Regions from separate parts of the Actinotignum sp. usb-actsch-rep-73 genome, predicted to be linked through region 2. Evidence: riboswitches for the same ligand, from Rfam matches in the RefSeq annotation. Region 2 holds a riboswitch; the other holds the start of a gene.
The links. Region 2 has a riboswitch for ZMP and ZTP ahead of purH (bifunctional phosphoribosylaminoimidazolecarboxamide formyltransferase/IMP cyclohydrolase). Riboswitches for the same ligand answer to the same signal wherever they lie in the genome.

Region 1 (11,714 bases), on a different contig from region 2:
AAAGCGCACCATCGCTGTTTCCCTCGACGCGGTGCGGACGTCGAAGCGCTCCCTCGCGATAGGCTGGGGCGAAGCGAAGGCCCTGCCCCTGGTCGTCTCCTTGCGGATCGGAATCGCGAACGCCCTCATCGTCGACGAGAAGGGGGCCCTCGCGATGCTCCGCGAGGCCGACCGCCTCCGCGACTGAGGGCCGGGCGGTCCGACCCGATCTCGTCCGCCTCCGCTAATCTGTACCCATGAGTGAATCGACCGTAGAAAACACGAAGCTTGTCATCACGCTGTCCTGCCCGGATCAGCCGGGTATTGTCCACGCGGTGACGGGTGTGATCGGCAGTGTGAACGGCAATATTATTCAGTCCCAGCAGTTCGGGGATCCGGATTCGGGACTGTTTTTCATGCGTATTGAGGTTGACTCGCCGGTCGGTCGAGGTCCCGTCGAAGAAGGTCTGGCGAAGGTTGCGAAGACTTTTGATGCGACCTGGCATATTGATGCCCTCGGTCGTCGCCTGCGTACGGTCATCATGGTGTCGCGCGAGGGCCACTGCCTGACTGACTTGCTCTACCGTCAGCGTAGCCAGGGCCTGCCGATCGAGGTTGTCGCGGTCGTGGGTAACCACCCGGATCTTGCTCCCGTTGCTCAGTTCTACGGCGTTCCCTTCCTGAATATTCCGGTGACGAAGGAAACGAAGGCTGACGCTGAGCGTGAGTTGCTCAACCTGGTCCGCTCGGAAAAGGTGGAGCTAGTTGTTCTGGCACGCTACATGCAGATTCTGTCTGAGAAGGTCTGCGAAGAAATGCAGGGGCGCGTCATCAATATTCACCACTCGTTCCTGCCGTCGTTCAAGGGTGCTCGCCCGTACGCGCAGGCGCATGATCGTGGCGTGAAGCTCATTGGTGCGACCGCACACTACGTGACCGCCGACCTGGACGAGGGCCCGATCATCGAGCAGGACGTCACGCGCGTGACGCACGCCGACTCCACGCCGGACATGGTGGCGCTTGGCCAGGATGTGGAGCGTCGCGTTTTGGCTCAGGCAGTCCGTTGGCACGCCGAGCGTCGCGTCCTTATGGACGGCACGCGAACCGTGGTGTTCTCCCGCTAGTTTTCGTCTATTCCCCAGGCGGATGCGTGACGCACGCACTGCTGAGGAATTGATTCACGAGGCCGAGACCGCTTCTCGCTGGTGAGTGTGAGCGACGGTTTCGGCTTTCGCCACATCCGCCCCATAGCAGGCTGGGAGTGCCTAGATGGAGGTGGCCTCGTACGTGGGAAGGCAGTGCGCGAACTGGTCGCTTCGCGATATGGTGGATGAGTCGTGACTGGCGAACAGGTGGGAAACCACCGGGGAGCGATGAACAGGCACCATAGCCGCCCGCCTGGGCTAAGGCGCCGACCGAGAAATCGGCAGTTCAAGGAGCAGGAGAACCCAATGGATTCCCTTAATGACATGACCCTTGCCCAGCTGGATCCCGAGATTCAGGCTGTGCTCGACGCTGAACTGGCACGTCAGCGGGCGACCCTCGAAATGATTGCGTCAGAGAACTTCGTCCCGCGCGCAGTCCTAGAAGCGCAGGGATCCGTGTTGACGAACAAGTACGCGGAAGGCTACCCGGGTCGTCGCTACTACGGTGGCTGTGAAGCCGTTGACGTCGCAGAAAACCTTGCGATCGAGCGCGCACAACAGGTCTTCAAGGGTGCCGACTTCGTCAACGTTCAGCCACACGCCGGCGCGCAGGCAAACGCTGCAGCCCTGATGGCGATGGCAAACGTGGGCGACACGATTCTTGGCCTGTCCCTCGCTCACGGCGGTCACCTGACCCACGGCATGAAGATCAACTTCTCCGGCAAAAACTACAACGCGGTGGCCTACGAGGTCGACCGTCAGACCATGCGTATCGAGGCTGAGCAGGTGCGCGAAGCTGCTCTGCGTGAGCGCCCCAAGGTCATCATCGCCGGCTGGTCCGCCTACCCGCGTCATCTGGACTTTGCGGCATTTCGTGAGATCGCTGACGAGGTCGGCGCAGCACTCTGGGTCGATATGGCACACTTCGCCGGCCTTGTCGCAGCAGACCTGCACCCCAGCCCAGTCCCGCACGCTGACGTTGTCACCACTACCGTCCACAAGACGATCGGTGGCCCGCGTTCGGGCATGATTCTGTCGTCTCGTGGCGAGCAGTGGGGCAAGAAGATTAACTCCGCAGTCTTCCCCGGCCAGCAGGGCGGTCCGCTCATGCACGCGATTGCCGCAAAGGCAATCGCCATGAAGGTCGCGCAGACCGAAGAATTCAAGGATCGTCAGCGTCGCACTCTCGAAGGTGCTCAGCTACTGGCTGATCGTCTCAATGCAGACGATGCGAAAGCAGCCGGCATCAAGTTGGTCACCGGTGGTACCGACGTTCACTTGGTCCTCGTTGACCTCGTCGAATCGAAGCTGGACGGTCGCGACGCAGAAGATCTTCTGCACGAGGTCGGCATTACCGTCAACCGCAACGCAGTTCCCTTTGATCCGCGTCCCCCGATGCGCACCTCCGGTCTGCGTATCGGCACGCCGGCTCTAGCAACCCGTGGCTTCGACGCCAAGGACTTCGCTGAGGTCGCCGACATCATCGGCACCACGCTGGTTCAGGGGGCATCGGGCGCATCGGTTGACGTTGACGGCCTGTGCGCACGCGTGAAGGCTCTGACCGACGCTCGTCCGCTCTACGTTGGACTTGGCGAATGAGGGCTCCCTGGGAAGGGCCCGCTAAGGTCCTCGACGGTGCGGGTACAGCTGCCACAATCAAGGCGGAACTTGCCCAGCGTGTGAAGAATCTCCGCGCTCGTGGTGTTGTGCCCGGCCTTGGCACGATCCTCGTCGGTGAAGATCCCGGTTCGGTGTCCTACGTTGCGGGCAAGCACCGCGACTGCGCTGAAGTGGGTATCGAATCCATCCGCGTTGACCTGCCGGAAACGGCTTCGCAGGCTGAAATTGAAGCAGCGATTGACCAGTTGAATGCTGACCCGGCATGCACGGGCTACATCGTTCAGTTGCCACTGCCGAAGGACATCGACCAGAACGCGATCCTAGAACGCATTGATCCTGCGAAGGACGCAGATGGCCTGCACCCGATGAACCTTGGTCGCTTGGTTCTTCGTGGCTCTGGGCCGATCGATACTCCGCTTCCGTGCACGCCTCGCGCCGTCATCGAACTGATGGAACGACACGGCATTGACCTTCGTGGCAAGGATGTGTGCGTTGTTGGTCGCGGTGTCACTGTTGGCCGTTCGATTGGTTTGCTACTGATCCGCAAGGAAATCAATGCAACCGTCACCGTCTGCCACACCGGCACGAAGGATCTTGCTGCTCACGTGCGTCAGGCGGACGTTGTCGTGGCCGCAGCGGGTAGTGCTGGACTGATCACCAAAGACATGGTGAAGCCGGGCGCAGTAGTGCTCGATGTTGGTGTATCCCGCGTTGAAGGTGAAGACGGTAAGGCTCGCCTGCGCGGCGACGTTGCAGACGGTGTTGACCAGGTCGCATCGTGGTTGTCCCCGAACCCGAAGGGCGTAGGTCCCATGACTCGCGCGCTCCTGGTGACGAACGTTGTCGAGGCAGCAGAGCGCCTCGCGTAACTGTTTGTGGTGGTGGGGTGGAGCCTTGGCGTTGAGGCTCCGCCCCAGTGCCACATATGTTGGAGTTGAAGATAGTGAGTTCATTGAATCCGTCAGTCACATCTGAAGTTGGTGCGCTGAAGACAGTCCTCGTTCACCGTCCCGGTAACGAAATGTCGCGTATTACGCCAACGAACATGGAAGAACTCCTCTTCGATGACGTGATCTGGTTGGAGCGCGCCCAAGAAGAACACGATGCGATGACCTCAAAGATGCGTCGTCATGGCATCGAGGTTCTTGATTTTTCGACTCTTTTGACTGAAGCCCTCGAAGTTCCAGGCGGTCGTGATGAAGCCCTGGAACTCGTTTTCACCGATAAAACGGTTGGTCCTGCAGCTTTGGATTCACTCCGCGCTTTTACAGCCGGACTGGATTCGTCTCACCTTGCCGAGATCTTGATTGCCGGCATGACGAAGCGTGAGCTTTTAGAACAGATCGATGAACCGAAGTCCGCCTGGATCTCCGGAATGGACTTGGATGACTTCATTCTTGCCCCGTTGCCGAACCACCTGTTCACTCGTGACACCTCGTCGTGGATCGGCGGGGGAGTTGCGGTTTTGTCTATGCGGAAACAGGCTCGTCGTCGCGAAACGATCAACCAAGAGATCGTCTACCGGTTGCACCCGCGTTTCGCTGATCTCAACATCCCCTTCTGGAATCACGGGACTCTTGACGGCCAGGCCACAATCGAAGGTGGCGACATCATTAACGCTGGAAACGACACACTGATTATTGGCGCCTCAGAACGTACGACTGCACAGGGAATTGAACGTCTTGCTCGCAGGCTTTTTGCCGGCGAAGTAGCGTCCACCGTGATTGTTTTGCAGATCGAAAAGAAGCGTGCTCAGATGCACCTCGACACGATTTTCACGATGCTCGATGAAGCAACATTTACTGCCTATGCCGGGTTGGGGAAGGTTCGTACTCAGGTGATTCGCCCCGGTGCTGCTGGCGAATTGGATATCACCGTTCACGAAGCTGATGAGATGTATGACGTCATCGCTGCCGGATTGGGATTCGATTCCATCCGCGTGCTGACGGTCCCCACGGATTCTTTGACCGCCGAACGCGAACAGTGGAATGACGGTTCGAATCTCCTTGCCCTAGAGCCCGGTGTCGTCATGTCATACGAACGAAATACGGTGTCGAACGACTACTTCTCGGACCAGGGTTTCGAGGTCATTACGATCCCCGGCAATGAACTTGGCCGCGGACGTGGCGGGGCGCACTGCATGACTTGCCCGATTGTGCGCGATACTTTACCCGCACGCGTTTAACGTTTGACGCCTCGAACGTTCAACGTTCCTACTTTCAGACCTACACAATCTCACAAGGAGCATCCATGCCTCACGCTCTTCATGGTCGTCCGTTCCTCCGCGAAATCGACTTCACTCCTGCCGAATGGCTGTCTTTGATTGATCTGGCAGCTGAACTCAAAGCCGCGAAGAAGAATGGTACCGAGGTTCAGCACCTCAAGGGGCGCAATATTGCGCTGATCTTCGAGAAGACGTCGACGCGCACGCGTTGCTCCTTCGAGGTGGCAGCTTTCGATCAGGGGGCACACACCACCTATCTAGATCCTTCCGGTTCGCAGATGGGACACAAGGAGTCGACTGCTGATACCGCTCGCGTTCTGGGTCGCATGTTTGACGGTATCGAATACCGCGGTGATGAGCAGGAAAAGGTTGAGGTTCTTTCGGAGCTCTCCGGTGTTCCGGTGTGGAATGGTCTGACCGATGACTGGCATCCGACTCAGATGCTCTGCGATTCACTGACCATGCGTGAACACGCGGGTAAGCCTCTGAATCAGGTGTCCTACGCCTACGTTGGTGATGCTCGTTTCAACATGGGTCGGTCCCTGCTGGTCAATGGCGCGTTGATCGGAGCTGATGTCCGCATTGTTGCGCCGCGTGAACTTTGGCCGGATGAAGAATGCATCGCTCACGCACGCCGTATTGGCGAAGAAACCGGTGCGAAGGTGACGGTGACCGACAAGGTTGATGAAGGTGTTGCGGGTGTTGGCTTCGTCCACACTGACATTTGGGTGTCGATGGGCGAGCCGAAAGATGTCTGGAATGAACGCATCGAGATGCTACGTGACTACCAGGTGAATGCTTCGCTGATGGAAAAGGCTGGCCCGCAGGCAAAGTTCATGCACTGCCTGCCGGCGTATCACGATCGTAAGACCGTGATCGGTGAGCAGCTGTTTGAAGCCACCGGTATGGATGGTATCGAAGTGACCGACGAGGTCTTCGAAGGAGGCGCTTCGATCGTCTTCGATCAGGCAGAAAACCGTATGCACACGATCAAGGCGGTCATGGTTGCCACGCTGGGCGACTGACACCCTGCCGAATTCAACGCACAAGGGATAAGCGTGAAGATTACAAGCATTAACCTGAACGGGATCCGCGCAGCGGTAAAACGTGGTTTTCTTGATTGGATTGCGGTCGAAGACCCGGATGTTCTGCTGATGCAGGAAGTGCGCGCCGATACTCAGATCACCGAAGACATCTTGGGGCAAGAGTGGTTGCTTGCCACCGAGCCGTGTCGCATCAAAGGTCGCGCGGGTGTTGCGATTGCAGTGCGACGAGGCCGTGCAACCCTAGATGATGTTCGCGCAGGGTTGGGGGACGCGGACACTGACGTTGACTCTGGGCGTTGGATTGAAGCCGTTGTCACCGCGAACTCTCAGAGTGTTCGTGTTGTGTCCGCATACTTCCATTCGGGTGAAAAGGATACGCCGAAGCAAGAAGCGAAGATGGCTCATCTGCCTCGCATTGGCGAGCGCATGGCTGAGATTCTTGCGTCGGGTGAAAAGGCTGTCGTCTGCGGTGACTACAACGTTGTTCGCTCACGTCAGGACATAAAGAACTGGATGCCGAACCACAATAAACGTGCGGGTGTCTTGGACGAGGAAATCGTATTCCTAAACGATTGGGTCGATGCCGGCTGGCATGACGTTGTTCGTGACCTAGCCGGTGACGTGCAGGGGCCGTACACGTGGTGGTCGTGGCGAGGCAAAGCCTTCGATAACGACACGGGCTGGCGCATCGACTATCACTATGCAACTCCGACTCTGGCATCGACCGCGACTACATTCGCGATCGGGCGTGCTCAGGCTTACGACCAGCGATTCTCTGATCATGCACCACTCACCGTGACCTACCAGGTTTGACCGCTAGGGCTGTCGTGGGGCCCGGAAGGGAATCTTCTGGATTTCTTTTCAACTCGAGCATGAACAAGCGAAGTGGGGGAACACCATCTGGTGTTCCCCCACAGTCGTATTCAGCCTGCCCGGCCTCGTGAACTAACGGCGGAGGGCAGTTACTTGATCGTCTGCCACTCCAAGTCACGGCTTGCCGAATACAACGGGTCGGGGCGAACTTCCCCGGAAATCGGGTGGTGTGGCCAGAGCAGTGTTCGCGGATCCGAGCAGGTGATGTAGTTCGGGCGTTCTGTGAAATGGACTTCGTCAGCATCCGCGGGCTTGCCGGGTGCCGGCGGGTTTGCCATCCACGCGCATGCCATCAGGAAAGCTCTCATTTGTAGGTTGATCCAGAGGATCAGCGTGATGATGGAAGCGCCCGCCGCAAGGAGTGGGCTCGACGAAGCGCTGACTGCAGACGTACCAAGAATTCGTAGCACGATCGATGCGACTGAGATGATTGCCAGCCCCCAGATCAGGTCTTTGCGCGGAGGATGAACGCGTGCGACAACCCAGATGAGAAGCCAAGTGACCAGCGCATAGACGACGAAAGCGACCACGTAGGAAGCAATTTTCAGCAGGCCGGTGGCAACGGGGCCGGAAGACAAACCAATCGTGCCTAGGATCCACTGGCCACCAAGATCGACGACAATGCCAAGACCGGCGCCCAGAATGATGGAGAGCGCAAGGCCGAGTGCCCCCAGCGCGTTACGCAGAATCTGTATCACCGGATTGTCGGGGACCGTGGGGATCGCGAACATTTTGCGAATCGAATTCGCGAGCTGTCCAATCACGCCGATGGCACTCCACGTCATGATCGCAAGAGCGATGATGCCGGTGATCGACACGGCTCCGGTCATCACGAAATCATCGGGGCTGACCATGCCGTTCGGGTTGTCATCTGTTTGGATCAGGGATGGGATGGCATGCGCAATCGCATCGAAGAATGCGGTGCGGAGCTCCTGATTGTCGCCGATGATCGACAGGAAAACAGTGACAAGAACGGTCAAAGCGGCGGTCAATGACAGGATTGCGGTCAGGGCCATGCCTGAAGAAATTAGGTTGCCGGAGACCTGGTTGTAGCGTGCGAGCATGCGCGCCAGGCGCGTATGTGCCCACCAGGCGCCAAGTTGGGCGACCTTATCGCCCAGGGTCGGGGCGCGGAGCGCGTCGCCGAGACGTGGGGGTGCGGAAGTGGGGATGGCATCCTCTTGTGTTTGAGGGGACGAGGCCACCTGTTCTTTCGTCATGTATTCACCGTAACGGTGGCGGATGAGTGGACACAACGAACGTGACGGATCCCCTGAGCGAGGGGGTGAAGAGATTAGAGTGTGGCTGCTTCGAAGTCGAATAGGGCCATGGTGGAGTACATACCTCGTTCATCGACTTTGTCGAGGCGGAATCCGGGGACAATCCACGAGGCTTCGAAGGTATCGCCGATATCTTCGGCCAAGTCAAGCACAGGATCCTCAAGACCCTGCGCCAAGGTGACGTGCGGGTGGTAGGGGAAACGTTGCTCGATGTTCAGCGGCCCAGTGCGGACTTCGTCGGCGAGGCTTTCACATTCACGCGCACCGTGATCCACATTGAGGAAGGCAACCGGTGAAATCGGACGGAATGAGCCACTGCCTTTGAGGGTCACGCGGAAGGGGCGGTGGTGTTTTGCCACTTCACGCAGGTGACGAATGACTTCGGGACGCTCGCCCGAGGGGAACGGCGTCGGCGGAAGGATCGTAATGTGCGCCGGCACCATCGACCCTTGAAGATCTCCGAGGTTCAAGCGAAGTTCTGTCAGCTGTGTGACCCACGGCTCCGGGATTGCAACAACGACACCGAGCCAGTCTTGGCCGGGGGAACGCTGAGGAAGAAACATTGCAATGCCTAGGGTAGATGGTGAACAAACGGAGTAGCTGTTGACAAGCCTACGTGAGCAACGCATATGCCCGCTAACCCACTTCGGTCCGCGTGGTGTGCAACGCCTTATACGTCATTGTGTGGACGCTAATGGCAGAATCGACGTATGACGTCTTCATCCGCGTGGCTTGTTGTTGGCCTTGGTAATCCGGGGGAGCAGTATGCTGTGACCCGTCACAATGTCGGTCAGTTGACCGAAGATGTGTTGCTCCAACGTACAGGTGCATCGTGGTCATCTCATCGAAGTGGCACCCACGTAGCGGATGTGCGTCTTGGAATTCTTCCCGGTGGTGTGCCCGGTCCGAAGGTTGTGCTTGCAAAGTCGGATTCCTATATGAACACCTCGGGTGGCCCGGTTGGCCGACTGATGAAGTTCCTTGGAATCGATGCCGGTCATCTTCTAGTCATTCACGATGATCTGGATCTTCCGGCGCATGAGCTTCGCTTGAAAAAGGGCGGTGGCGAAGGTGGCCACAACGGGTTGAAGTCCATTTCTCAGGTCCTTGGAACGAAGGACTATCATCGCCTGCGTATTGGTATCGGTCGCCCGCCAGGCAGGCAAGCCCCCGCAGACTTTGTTCTTGCTCGTCTGAGCGCCAAAGACCGCCCCGAATGGGACGTGACCTTTGAAAATGCTGCCGACGTCGTCGAATCCATCGTGACAAACGGTTTTGCTCCGACTCAGATGGCTCTACACTCAGCGAACTCAGGGAAGTAAAGAGTGAACCTTACCGGTTTAAAAGGCATCATTGCCTCAGATTCTGCACTTGATCAGGCATGCGGTTCGATCTCGTCGGCACGGAACGGTTGTTTTGTTGCTCCCGCTGGCGCGCATCCGCCCGTTCTTGCTGCTCTAAGCGAATACGGACAGGCACAGCCACTGATTGCCCTGACTGCGACAGGGCGTGAAGCTGAACGTTTGACTGCTGCCCTGAGGTCGTGGACGGACAGTGTTGAAATGTTCCCTTCCTGGGAAACGCTCCCGCATGAGCGTCTTTCACCTCAGGTCGATACGATGGCCCGTCGTATTGCTGTGCTCCGCAGGCTGGTCCATCCCGTTGCAGGCGATCCGCATGCGGGTCCACTTTCGGTTCTTGTTGTCCCGATCCGCGCGTTCCTCCAGCCAATTATTCGAGGTCTGGCTGACATTGAAGTCGTACGCGTCAAAGTCGGGGATCGTGTTGACCTGACGGATCTTGTCGACCGGCTGACCGAACTGGGATACCAGCGCACCGACATGGTCGAATCTCGCGGACAAGTCAGCGTTCGCGGTGGAATCCTTGACGTTTTCCCGCCTCAGGAAGCGCATCCACTACGCATCGAGTTGTGGGGGGACGAAGTCGACGAGATTCGTGCCTTCTCTCTTCAAGACCAGCGAACCTTAGGGGAAGCACCGGACGGCCTCTGGGCAACCGCATGCCGTGAGCTCCTGCTCAATAGGGCCGTGCGAGCTCGCGCGCGCGAACTGGCCACCAAGCTTCCAGGAGCGGCAGAAATGCTGGCACTCGCTTCCGAAGGTATCGCGGCGCCCGGCATTGAATCCCTGGCACCGGTTCTGACCTCCGGCATGGATCGTCTGCTTGACCTTCTGCCCGCAGATAGCCCGATTATCGCCTGCGACCCGGAGAGGATCGCTGCCCGCGCCCAAGACCTGATCGCAACGACCGAAGAATTCTTAGCAGCCGCCTGGTCCACCGCCGCCGGTGGGGGGCACGTGCCCATTCAAGCAGGCGAGGCCTCGTTCCTTCAGTACGAGGACATCTGGAAGTCGGACGATCGTGCCTGGTGGGAATTGACCACGCTCCCCCCACCCGAACTTGCCGACGCGCTTGGCGAGGACACTTCCGACGCGCTCGCGGAAGAGACGAAGGCAGTGGTTGCGTCCCCAGCTCTGATGAGCATGGGAGCGCGTGACGTACGCTCGTACAGGGGCGATTTTGTGTCGGCGAGCGCAGATTTGAAGCAGCTTGCGTCGCAGGGCTGGCGGATTGTCATCACAACCGAAGGCCCCGGTCCTGCACGCCGAATCCGCACAATTATGGCTGAAGCAGGGGTTCGGGCAACTCTGCGCGACGATATTGAGACTCCTGTCGAAGCCGGTTCGGTTGCCGTTACGACCGCGCAAGCTGGACAGGGTTTTGTCCTGCCGGATGAGCAGTTCGTTATCCTCACGGAGTCGGATCTGACGGGTCGTACGGGTTCTACAACCCGGGACATGCGACGGATGCCCTCGCGTCGCAAGAAGGGTGTCGACCCGCTGTCACTGCACCCGGGTGACTACATCGTCCACGAGCAACACGGTATCGGCCGATTCATTGAGATGGTCTCGCGCACCGTGGGACGTGGCTCCGCATCTGTCACCCGTGACTATCTGGTTTTGGAGTACGCGCCTTCAAAGAGAGGCCAGCGTGGGGATCAGCTGTTTATTCCGACCGATGCCCTTGGACAGATTTCCAAGTACACGGGTTCGGATCAGCCGACGCTGACGAAGATGGGTGGAGCTGACTGGGCGAAGCGGAAAGCGAAGGCGAAGAAAGCGGTCAACGAGATCGCCAAGGAGCTTATTCGCCTCTACGCTGCCCGTCAAGCAACCAAAGGACACGCGTTCGGCCCCGATACTCCGTGGCAACGCGAACTTGAGGATGCATTCCCATATGTGGAAACCCCCGATCAGCTGGTGACGATTGATGAAGTGAAAGCTGATATGGAGAAGCCGATCCCCATGGATCGCCTGCTGACGGGCGATGTCGGATACGGCAAGACCGAAATCGCTGTTCGCGCTGCGTTTAAAGCAATTCAAGATGGCAAGCAGGTTGCTGTGCTTGTCCCGACGACCCTGCTTGTACAACAGCATGTCGAAACTTTCACCGAACGCTACGCGGGCTTCCCCGTGACCATTGCGTCCCTCTCGCGTTTTTCAACGCCGAAGGAAACGCAAGAGGT
Region 2 (11,714 bases):
AACTTCCAGGACACGCAGATTCTTCTTCGCAGACAGGACCTCGAGCGCACCCTCGTCGTATCCGGGGGCCAGCACAACCTCGGTGAAGATCGGGACGATCTGCTTAGCCAGTTCAACGGTGACCGGGCGGTTCACGGCGATCACGCCACCGAATGCGGAGACGGGGTCACACGCGTGCGCCTTGCGATGTGCCTCGGCGACGTCGTCGGCAACGGCGATACCGCAGGGGTTCGCGTGCTTGATGATGGCGACGCAGGGGCGCTCGTGGTCGTAGGCGGCGCGCAGAGCAGCGTCACCGTCGGTGTAGTTGTTGTAGCTCATTGCCTTGCCATGCAGCTGGCGAGCATTGGCGATGCCGGGCAGAAGCTCGTTTTCGTCGAGGTCTTCTTCGTCGGCAATCTCGCGGTACACGGCAGCGTTCTGATGCGGATTCTCACCGTAGCGCAGGGAGTCAACGCGTTCGAAAGCATCGGCGACGAACGCCGGCATTTCGCCTTCTTCGTCGTCAGCTTCGACGATTTCTTCGGCTTCCCCGTCGATGGCAAACCCGAGGGACTCAAGGAACGCAGCATCGGAAGCGTCGAGGTGGGTTTCGCAGGCCTCGTCCAATTCGTCGCGTACATCGTCCAGATCGAGCTGATCGGCAAACCAGCCGGAGATGGCCAGATCGTAAGTTGCGGTATGTGCGAAGGCGCGTGCTGCCAGTTCGCGACGCTGTTTCAGCGTGAAACCTTCAGCCCGGGCAGCTTCAATAACCGCAGCGTAGGAATCGGGCGAGGTCACGACTGCAACCGACGGATGGTTCTTCGCCGCTGCACGCACCATGGACGGGCCACCGATATCAATCTGCTCGACGCATTCGTCGAAGTTACCCCCGCCGGCAACCGTCTGAGCGAACGGGTAGAGATTGCAAATAACCAGGTCAAATGCCTTCACGCCGAGTTCACTGATCTGCTCGCGGTGGTCAGCCTTGCGCTGATCAGCAAGAATGCCCGCGTGAATCATCGGGTGAAGGGTTTTCACGCGACCTTCGAGGACCTCGGGGAAACCGGTGACGTCGTCAACGGGGGTAACCGGGACGCCAGCTTCTGCGATCTTCGCGGCGGTCGAGCCGGTGGAAACAATTTCAACGCCAGCGCCAGCAAGTGCGGTGGCAAGCTCAATCAGACCGGTCTTGTCATAGACGGAAATAAGAGCGCGGGTAATGGGGCGGACGTCAATAGCTTCGAGATTGTCCAGGCGAACGGACATGGGTTCCTCCAGTAATGGTTGATCATGCCCGGCGCCCAGGCGGGCGACGCCTCACGGGTACTTCGGGTTGCTCCCCGGTGGTGATCCACCCTCGCCAGTTGCAACCTACGGCGATCGTATCCCGTAGCGCGTGTGCGTTCCAAGCAGGTCCAGTGAGGGATTCGCCCCACATTCGCCTTCCGCGTGCCAGTTATCGACGAGGCCGACCGCGCTTGTTCAAGGTTCCGTCGAAGCTCAGCGTCCCAGTCTTCGCGCGTTTCAAAGTGAGAAACTAGCAAACAAAGTGCGCGAGGCCTCGTTCCTTCGCTCAGTCGATCGCTGAACACTCCCTGTCTGCACCCACTAGAAGCGCCGTGGCGCCGAACGCGGGATCTTCGCACGCTTGAACAAGCGCACGCTTGTTGGAGCCTTCGCCGGATACCAGAACAGTTAACCGCGCTTGTTCAAGCGGAGCGTGCACAGATCAATGAGTCGGTTCGGTGTTCATTCGCTCTCTTCCAAGCGCGCTTGTTCACCGATCGAGAGCGAAGAGAGGTCAAGACGCTCAGTTGCAAGCGCATCTTCGGAGCGCGCTTGTTCAGCTTCCTGCTGAGCCGGAGACTTCACCGTCGGCTCAACAACTTGGGGAGTCGGTGTCCATGGAACAAGTTCAGGTTCCGACTGGGATTCTTTGAGGGTGTCATCGGCGCGCTTGTTCACCAAAACCTCGAGTTCTTCCTCGGTCGGGTCAGTATCAATTTCATCCGGTTCCGGAGTCTCTTCTGCTTCAACAAGCGCGGTCGAAACAGGCACGTCTGAAGCCGAAACATCGGAGGGCGATTCTTCAACAAGCGCGGTCGAAGACGGAGCCGTTTGCCCAGCGTCAAGAAGCGAAAGCTCCCATTGATCGCGCATCCACTTCAACGAGCGCGGGTGAACGATCACCCAACCAAATACAAACGCCAAACCAACTTCGCTGAGCAGAGCCACAGTAGTCGGACCGACATGCGGCCCTAGGAATGCCATGCGCGTCGCCCCCAGCTGAAAGGTTGACATGGCCATCCACATCCAGAAGCCAACACCGATCACGACAAATGCGACAGCGGAAAGAACAAACTGTTCACGAAGCGATGCTTGCCGACGCTTCCTTCCGCGCCACATACCGATGCCAAAACCGATCGCAATCGGAACGAGGATCGTCCAATAGCTTGGAGTGATATTGGGCATCGCGCCCAAGACAGGGATACCTGGGATCGGCAAAGTTGGGGCTGACGTGGGCGAATGAAGCGCATCGACTCCGACCCAGAATCCGGGTCCAGCAAACCAAGCCAACGTCCACGCCAAGATTGTTGGGGCGAAAAATAACTGACCGAGTCCAACAAGCGCGTCCTCAATTGGAGATGTCGTGAGCAGGAGCTGGTGGATCCCCGCGATTTGTGAGGTATGAGTAAGAAGGGCGATCAGAGTAAGAACCGCCGCAGATCCGACGACGACTGTGAGTGCGATTGCGGCCTCGCGAATTCCTAAACGAATGAGGCGCGGGACTCCCCACCGGCGAAGTGGATGGTCACCACAAGAAAAAAACGCCCACGCCGACGCGAGAAGCGAAACGAATAGGGCACCCGGCATCGCTTCCCACCAGCGCACATACGAAGCACCCGAACCGATCAGGAAAGCGGTCATCACAGTGAAAGCAGGAACGGCGAACCAGTTCGACGATGGCGAGAACTCTTCGCCTCCGCGCAAGAAGAGTCGGAGCAACACAACGAGGCCGATCGACACAAGAGTGGGGATGGCGTGATAGGTGACGGTTTCTGTATGAACTGATGCGCCGAAGAGGACTCCGAAGACATCCGAACTGGACGCGAACACCGTGTCCCAGCCGATTTTTGACACCCACGGGTTCGACGCGACCGTCAGGAAGGAGCCCATGACGATAAGAACGCAGGTAGCCCAACCGACGAATGCTGCTTCAACGCCCGAAAGCATGGCGCGCGCCCAACCGTCAGGCATGCTCACGCGAATAGTTTTCCGCGTCGGAGCGTACGTCGTTGTGGTGACGCTTGGTGAAGTCTCAGGCGTAACGTTCATAGCGTTATCCATCATGACGCACCGGTGGCCGGTAGGGCTTTCGCACCACCGGCCACCGTCAGATTGAGACCTACCTCAGTGTGGAAGCGAGATCAGATCGCTTTCAGAGTTTGTGTTCTGGCCACTCCGTTTGCAGAGTTTGTGTTCTGTTCGCTTCCGGCCTCTTCAGTTTGCCCTGCCAAAACCGGCATAGTGTGCAACTACTTTGAGAGGATTTCTCGAGCAAGCTGAGCGGTCTGCGACGGAGTCCGACCGACGCGAACACCAACTGCTTCTAGGGCCTCGGCCTTTGCCGCAGCAGTACCGGAAGAACCGGAAACGATCGCGCCAGCGTGCCCCATGGTCTTGCCTTCGGGGGCTGTAAAACCAGCAACGTAGGCGACAACGGGTTTCGTCATGTTTTCCTTGATCCAGGTAGCTGCTCGTTCTTCTGCGTCGCCACCGATTTCGCCGATCATCACAACCAGATCGGTGTCGGGGTCGGCTTCGAACGCCGCCAAGGCATCGATGTGGGTGGTTCCGACCACCGGGTCGCCACCGATGCCAAGGCAGGTGGTGAAACCAAAGTCGCGGAGTTCGTACATGAGCTGGTACGTGAGCGTGCCGGACTTAGAAACTAGGCCGATGCGACCCGGACCGGTGATGTCTGCTGGTGTGATACCAACGTTTGATTGGTTTGGGCTAATGATGCCTGGGCAGTTCGGGCCAATCAGACGAACACCCTTCTTCAGTGCATGCGACACGAAAACGGTTGAGTCTGCGACAGGAATACCTTCGGTGATCACAACGATCGTTTCGATGCCAGCATCAATCGCTTCAAGTGCGGCTCCCTTCGCGAAGGCCGGCGGAACGAAGATGACGGAAGTGTTCGCGTTCGTTGCTTCTTTTGCTTCAGCAACAGTGGCGTACACGGGTACGGACACTGTTCCGTTTTCGACCCGGTCAGCGGCCGGGCCGTAGCCAACCACGTCAAAGTCGACACTGGTGCCGGCTTTGCGCGGGTTAGTGCCAGCAACAATGGTCGTGCCGGCGCTCAGCATCCGTTGCGTGTGCTTGCGGCCTTCAGCGCCCGTCATACCCTGGACGATGACACGGGAGTCAGAGTTAAGGAAAATCGACATTCTTTTCGTCCTTTGTCTTTCGTCTGGTCAGTTCTGAGCCGGCCGTGAAGCAACGGCCTCGGCAGCAAGTTCAGCTGCACGTCGTGCGGCATCGTCCATGGTCTCAACCATGTGGATCAACGGATGGTTCGCCGCCTGGAGGATCGCTCGACCTTCGGCGACCTTATTTCCATCGAGGCGAACCACCAGAGGCTTCGTCGCAGAGTCGCCAAGAACTTCGAGAGCTCCGATGATGCCTTCCGCGACCTTGTCACATGCGGTAATGCCACCGAAAACGTTAACGAAGACAGAGCGAACCTGCTCGTCGCCGAGGATGATGTCGAGGCCCTTTGCCATCACTTCAGCCGAAGCACCGCCACCGATATCGAGGAAGTTTGCCGGTTTTACGCCAAGATCTTCACCGGCCATCGCAACGACGTCGAGGGTTGACATGACCAGACCAGCACCGTTACCGATGATGCCAACTTCACCTTCGAGGCGCACGTAGTTCAGTCCGGCTTCCTTCGCCAGCGCCTCGCGGGGATCTTGGGTGGCTCGGTCGACGAGTTCTTCGTGTTCCGGATGGCGGAAGCGGGCGTTGTCGTCCAGGCTGACCTTGCCGTCGACTGCCCACACGGTACCGTCGGTGGCAGTGACAAGAGGATTGACCTCGACAAGGGTTGCGTCCTCGTCGCGGTAGGTTTCCCAGAGCAGGACGAGGACCGGAATGAGGGGATCCTGGCGTTCAGCGGGGAATCCCGCTTGCGTCAAGATCTCCCGTGCCACTTGATCGTTGATTCCGATGACGGGGTTCAGAGGCACGCGAGCTAGGGCTTCGGGGCGTTCCTTCGCCAGGGTTTCAATGTCCATACCGCCTTCGCGGGAGCACATTGCAAGGTAGCGACGGTTCGATCGATCAAGGAGGATCGAGAAGTAGTATTCCTCGGCGATGTCGGCACCCGATGCGATCAGCAGGGTTTTGACGATATGTCCCTTGATATCGAGTCCAAGAATTGCCTCTGCTTTTTCAGCGGCTTCTGCGGCAGTGTAAGCAAGTTTGACGCCACCTGCCTTTCCGCGGCCACCGGTTTTCACCTGCGCTTTGACGACGAGAAGCTCGGCGCCATCTGAGAGCAGACGAGTTGCCGCTGTGCGCGCCTCTTCGACAGTCGTTGCGGTAAGCCCGGGCAGTACGGGAACGCCGTGCTTTCGAAACATGTCACGTGCTTGGTATTCATACAGGTCCACGGGTGGACTCCTTTGTCATCTATGGCTTGTCATTGAACAGACTAACGACCATTTAGGCCGTTCGTCCTAAGAACGCCAATTTATGTTCGATTCAGATTTTTTCTAGGGGTGCAACTCGAAGAAGCAGGCGCTTCTCCGCTTCGCTGAATTTGACCCGAGCAACCGTTGTTTTCCCCTGACCTTCGAGGCCAACAACAGTTCCCTCCCCCAGACTCGCGTGTTTAACCCTATCGCCAACCTTCAAGTCAAGGAGTGGTCGGTGCGTATTGCGTGACGTTTGTTGCGCACCCATGCGTATGGTTTTCCCGGTTCGAATACCTGTGACTCGAGAGGCAGTTTCTGCTTTACCGGAGCCAAAAACTGGCCCATCATCATCCAAGGCACGACCGGTGTGCGAAGAGTAGGAGCCCGATCCCCATCCGCTCCCCCAGGAGTTTTCGCGCGAACGCAGTCGTTCACTTGCAGTTGAGGATCGGCGAATATCGCATAGCTCCGGCGGAATATCTGCGAGGAACTGGGACGGCAACATCTCTTGCGGACTACCCCAAGCTGAGCGAATAGAGGCTCGAGTCAGATACAGTCGCTCACGCGCACGCGTAATTGCCACGTACGCAAGGCGACGCTCTTCCGCAAGCTCAGACTCATCCCCAAGCGACCTTTGATGCGGGAAGGTCCCATCTTCCATGCCGGTGACAAACACGATGGGGAATTCCAGCCCCTTCGCTGTATGCACTGTCATCAACGTCACCTGACCACTTCGCTGGTCTTCAGATGGAATTTGATCCGAATCTGCAACGAGTGCGACTCGCTCAAGGAAGTCGACCAAACTACCGCGCGGGTTCACGTGCGCGAAATCAATCGCTACTGAGTGCAATTCTGCAAGGTTTTCCACGCGCGAAGCATCCTGAGGATCCTCCGACTTTCGTAGCGTAGCGAGGTATCCCGTCTTATCCAAGATCTCCTCGAGAATATCGGCAGTCGACACACCCTTTTCACTTGCTTGCCGAGTAGATTCGATAAGACCCCAGAACGCAGCAATCGACTTTCGCGCTCGCGGAGAAAGGCCAAGGACCTCGCGCTGTTCACCACTGGGGGGCAACTGCCGGCTGGGCAAATTTCCGATCGACGAGGCCGAGTTTACATCTTGAGCATCCGGCGGATTTTGCTCGAATGTACGTACCTCTACGTCTGCCCACGCACTGAGCGCATTGTCTACGATGGCCCCCGGTGTTTCAGACTCAACAAGGGAAGGCTCGCTTGTTTGTTTCCCTAAGTCTGTGGCGTTCGATGGGAAAGGTTTACCCGAAGGAGAATCAGAAGAGGTGGCAACATCGACGAGCGATGTCGCATCGCTTTGACTGACCGTCGGATATTGCCATTCAATACCTTCACTTTCACCCAGCGGGCATCCTTCGCTTTCCCAGACGTCTCGGACAGCTTGGCCGAAGGAAATACCGTATCGAGAAGCATGGACTGCGATAGCGTCTTCAGCTTTTGCGCCGATCCCACGACGCGGAACGTTGATAATTCTGCGGACGGCAACGCTGTCATCAGGATTGGAGATCGCTTGCAGGTAGGCCAGCGCATCTTTGATTTCTTTGCGCTCGTAGAATCGTGTTCCGCCGACCACGCGGTAGGGAATTCCTTGACGCACAAGGAGTTCTTCAATGGCACGTGACTGGGCGTTTGTACGGTAAAAGACTGCAACATCACCATATGAAGCACCCTGATCAGCCAGGCGATCAACTTCAGACACGACAAAACGTGCTTCATCATGTTCAGAATCAGCTGCGTCAAGAGTGATGAGCGCACCATCGCCTGAAGCTGTCCACAGGTTTTTTGGTCGACGCCCTTGGTTGCGCGCGATCACTGCATTCGCGGCAGAGAGAATATTCTGTGTCGACCGATAATTCTGCTCCAGAAGAATTGTGCGAGCACCCGGAAAATCGCGCTCAAACTGCTCAATGTTGCGGATTGTTGCACCGCGGAAGGCGTAAATCGACTGGTCTGAGTCACCAACCACGGTGAGCTCACCGGGTTCTACTCCGTCATCGCCATCGCCGACAAGTAGGCGAACCAGGACATACTGCGCATGGTTCGTGTCTTGATACTCATCCACCAGAATGTGGCGGAAGCGCCGATGATACTGTTGAGCAATCAGTGGCTTGTCTTTCAGCAACTGCACCGTTGCCATGATCAGATCATCGAAGTCCAGCGCATTCGATTCGCGCATTCTCTTTGAGTATTCGCGATAGGTGTTTGCGACGATCTTTGAAATTGGGTCGTTTGCGCAGGTTTCCTCGTATTTGGCGGGAGTAATCAGTTCATTTTTTAGATCTGAAATCTTGGCCGCGATCATTTTGGGTGAGTATCGCTTCACGTCGACATCCATCGATTTCAGGATCATTTGAATGAGTCGCTGAGCATCCTGCGCGTCATAAATGGTGAACGACGAAGTCAGACCGGCGGCCTCGTGCTCACGTCGCAGGATTCGCACGCAGGCCGAATGGAACGTCGAAACCCACATATACTCCGCGCCATGACCGACCAGCCCGCCAACCCTTTCACGCATTTCTGCGGCGGCTTTGTTGGTGAACGTGATCGCAAGAATCTGCCCTTGTGTGGCTCGCCCTGTAGCAAGAAGGTAGGCAATTCGGTGAGTAAGCACGCGCGTTTTCCCAGATCCCGCGCCCGCCATAATCAGTAGAGGTCCGCCGTCGTGGACGACAGCTTCGCGTTGCTGATCGTTGAGTTCTCTAATGAGTTCATCCGGTTCAGAAAAACGAGGCCGGGACTGCCAGTCTGAAGGTTCTTTACTTCCATTGCCCGAATAGCCGAACGCAGATTTCGAGCTGGTCCTATTCGCCTGAGAGAAGTACTCAGATTCATCCAAAACGGGCACAACATCTTCACCTGGAACGGATCCGCCGGGGAAGTCATATACCGGCGACTCAGGCCCAGGTTCTGGCACACCGCCCCATTCTGAGAATGAAGCGGAGCCAAGATCGGGAAGAGAAGTGAAATCAGTCATCGCTCTCCTAGCCTAAAACAGACCATGTAGAAACCAATCTGCAAAACGTCCGACAGGTGTTCATCCTGAGAAGTAGCCGGGGCTTCGGGTGAACAAGCACGACCATGACAGCGCGCAATCACGCCCGCAACAGTGAACAAGCGCAGCCCCACGGTGAACAAGCACGCTACCCTTCGCGTGAACAAGCACCGTAAAAACGCAGATCACACACGTTTGCTTCTACGAAGACGGTGAACAAGCACGGCAAACGCTGAACAAGCACGGCACCTCGGTACAAGCGCACTCACGCCCGCTCAACCCAACCAGTTCTACTTCTTGCGATACAGCGACTTGGTTGCGTAGACGGGTTCGTTCGTCACCTGAACGCCAAGCGAACGGAAGATGCCTTCATCCACTGAGCCGAGAATCGTCGAAGTATGAACGTCACAGCCCTTCAACTCGCCTAAGCATTCAAGAGCTCGGCGGGCGTTGCCATCAGTGGAAGCAGAGACGGCCAGCGCGATCAGGACCTCGTCGGTGTGCAGACGCGGGTTCGCGGAACCCAGATGCTGAGTCTTCAAAGTCTGGATCGGCGTGATCGCGTCGGGCGACAGCAGCTTCACCTCAGAATCGATACCCGCCAGGATCTTCAGGGCGTTCAACAACATGGCCGATGAACAGCCAAGCAGAGCCGACGTCTTACCCGTGACGATCTGACCGTCAGCCAGTTCAATCGCAGCAGCCGGAGCGCCAGTTGATTGAGCGAGCGCAACCGTCGGCGGGACAACTGGGCGATCGGTCGGCGTGATTGACAGCTTTGACATCGCCAGAGCGATGCGTTCCGATTGAACCGGCTCAGACAGTTCTTTCTTTTCGGTCACCAATGCCTTGTAGTAGCGACGGATCACTTCCTGCTTGGACGCTTCGCGGCACGCGTCGTCGTCGCAGATCGACTTGCCCGCCATATTGACACCCATGTCGGTCGGGCTCTGATATGGGGATTCGCCTAGGATTTGCGTGAACAAGCGCTGTAGCACGGGGAAGATTTCGACGTCGCGGTTGTAGTTAACGGTCTTTTCGCCGTGGGCTTCCAGGTGGAAGGGGTCGATCATGTTGATGTCGTCAAGGTCAGCGGTTGCCGCCTCGTAGGCGATGTTAACCGGGTGGTCTAGAGGCAGGTTCCAGATCGGGAACGTCTCCCACTTCGCGTAGCCGGAGCGGATGCCACGCTTGTGGTCGTGGTAGAGCTGGGACAGGCAGGTTGCCATCTTGCCGGAGCCCGGGCCGGGGGCGGTGACGACGATCAGGTCGTGGGTGGTCTCGATGTATTCATTTGCGCCGTAGCCTTCGTCCGAGACGATGCGCGCAACATCGTTCGGATAGCCGGGGATCGGGAAGTGGCGGTAAACGGTAATACCGAGGCGCTCGAACTTCTGCTTCACGGCCTGCGCTTCGCGATTATCGTCAGTCCACTGAGTAATAACAACAGAGCCGACGTACAGTCCGTAGTCGCGGAATTCGTCGATGTGGCGCAGGACCTCGTCGTCGTAGGTGGTGCCGAGGTCCGCGCGCACTTTATGACGTTGGAAGTCCTTGGCATTCACGGCGACGATGATTTCGACGTCGTCAGCAAGTTCCTTCAGCATGACGACCTTGTTATCCGGGGTGAAGCCGGGCAACACGCGCGATGCGTGCATATCGTCGATGAGTTTGCCGCCGAACTCCAAGTAGAGCTTTCCGCCGAAGTCAGCGCGCCTTTGGGCGATGTGCTGAGACTGGAGTCGCAGGTAGGTGTCGCGGTCAAATCCGATACGGTGCATGGTCTCCCCTACTGAAAGCTCTGAATGCCAAAGCAATATTCGTAACGAATGGAGATTACCGCGTCAGCCGGCTCAGGGGGCGCCTCTTCGGTCGCCTTTCGCGCCTCAGGGTCGAAATGCGTTCGGGTTCACAGCAGACTTTCGGCTTCGCGTTTTTTATTCACGAGGCTGACCTCACACGATGTGACGTTGCATTGCCCAGCGGGTCAGTTCGTGACGGTTCGACAGCTGAAGTTTGCGCAACACAGCCGATACGTGTGTTTCTACTGTTTTCACCGAGATGAAGAGCTCGGAGGCTACTTCCTTGTACGTGTAACCGCGAGCAATCAGACGCATGACTTCCTGTTCGCGAGCGGAGAGAAGATCGAGTTCGTCGTCACCGATGGCAACCTGCCCAGTGCCGAATGCGTCAAGCACAAAGCCGGCAAGGCGAGGACTGAACGCCGCGTCTCCGGCAGCAATACGACCGATAGCTTCAAGGAGTTCGGGGGTAGAAATCGACTTGGTGACATACCCGCGAGCGCCACTTCGGATGACCTGAACGACATCTTCGGGTGAGTCTGAGACAGAGAGGGCTAGGAAGCGTAGACCCTCAATATCTTGGCATCGAGCGGAAACCTCTGCTCCACCGCCACCGCGACCTCCGGGCAGGTGAACGTCGAGCAGGGCGACATCGGGGCGAAGTTCATGGCATGCCGCGATTGCTCCATCAACGTCCGCTGCTTCGCCGACGATTTCGAGGTCTGCGCCGGAGTTTTCAAGTTCTGCGCGAACACCAGCGCGAACCATTGCGTGGTCGTCAATCACGATGAGTCGAATTGTCATAGGTCTATTCTCTTCGCTTTTCTTCACTGCCGTGGTTGCGGATAAGTGTTTCTTGTTATTGAGCGCTTGCCTAGTCTCTTGGGAGGCTGAGTTCCACTTCTGTTCCGCTCTGAAGCATTCTGATTCTGGCTTTTCCTCCTACGCGTTCCATACGACCGATGATTGAGTCACGAACGCCGTGCCGATCGCTCGGGATTGAAGCCAGATCAAATCCTGAACCGGAGTCTTTGATGAACGCTTCGATAACGTGCGGTCGAACTTCAACATATACAGAAACGGGAGGTTCGCCGTGCCTGACGGCATTCGCTACAGCTTCTCCGATTGCGGCGACCATCGCGAGCTCACCGGGACCCGGGACAGTATCTCCGACCGCAACAACATCAACGGGGA

Region 1: another riboswitch for ZMP and ZTP. It lies ahead of glyA (serine hydroxymethyltransferase); the one in region 2 lies ahead of purH (bifunctional phosphoribosylaminoimidazolecarboxamide formyltransferase/IMP cyclohydrolase).

Annotation. Positions count from the first base shown of each region.
Region 1 is NZ_JBHNPV010000080.1:3,540-15,253, reverse strand. Features, by position in the region: partial or broken gene AC5RE1_RS07240 (sugar-binding transcriptional regulator) at 1-187, shown strand, start outside; gene purU (formyltetrahydrofolate deformylase) at 237-1,103, shown strand; ZMP/ZTP riboswitch at 1,307-1,390, shown strand; gene glyA (serine hydroxymethyltransferase) at 1,431-2,723, shown strand; gene AC5RE1_RS07225 (bifunctional methylenetetrahydrofolate dehydrogenase/methenyltetrahydrofolate cyclohydrolase) at 2,720-3,613, shown strand; gene AC5RE1_RS07220 (arginine deiminase) at 3,697-4,929, shown strand; gene argF (ornithine carbamoyltransferase) at 4,995-5,993, shown strand; gene AC5RE1_RS07210 (exodeoxyribonuclease III) at 6,021-6,827, shown strand; gene AC5RE1_RS07205 (YhjD/YihY/BrkB family envelope integrity protein) at 6,977-8,107, opposite strand; gene AC5RE1_RS07200 (2'-5' RNA ligase family protein) at 8,182-8,730, opposite strand; gene pth (aminoacyl-tRNA hydrolase) at 8,878-9,489, shown strand; gene mfd (transcription-repair coupling factor) at 9,493-11,714, shown strand, end outside.
Region 2 is NZ_JBHNPV010000023.1:17,293-29,006, forward strand. Features, by position in the region: gene purH (bifunctional phosphoribosylaminoimidazolecarboxamide formyltransferase/IMP cyclohydrolase) at 1-1,251, opposite strand, end outside; ZMP/ZTP riboswitch at 1,278-1,363, opposite strand; gene AC5RE1_RS01430 (cell division protein PerM) at 1,735-3,243, opposite strand; gene sucD (succinate--CoA ligase subunit alpha) at 3,522-4,442, opposite strand; gene sucC (ADP-forming succinate--CoA ligase subunit beta) at 4,470-5,669, opposite strand; gene AC5RE1_RS01445 (UvrD-helicase domain-containing protein) at 5,761-8,700, opposite strand; gene AC5RE1_RS01450 (DUF1846 domain-containing protein) at 9,009-10,499, opposite strand; gene AC5RE1_RS01455 (LuxR C-terminal-related transcriptional regulator) at 10,674-11,324, opposite strand; gene AC5RE1_RS01460 (ATP-binding protein) at 11,395-11,714, opposite strand, start outside.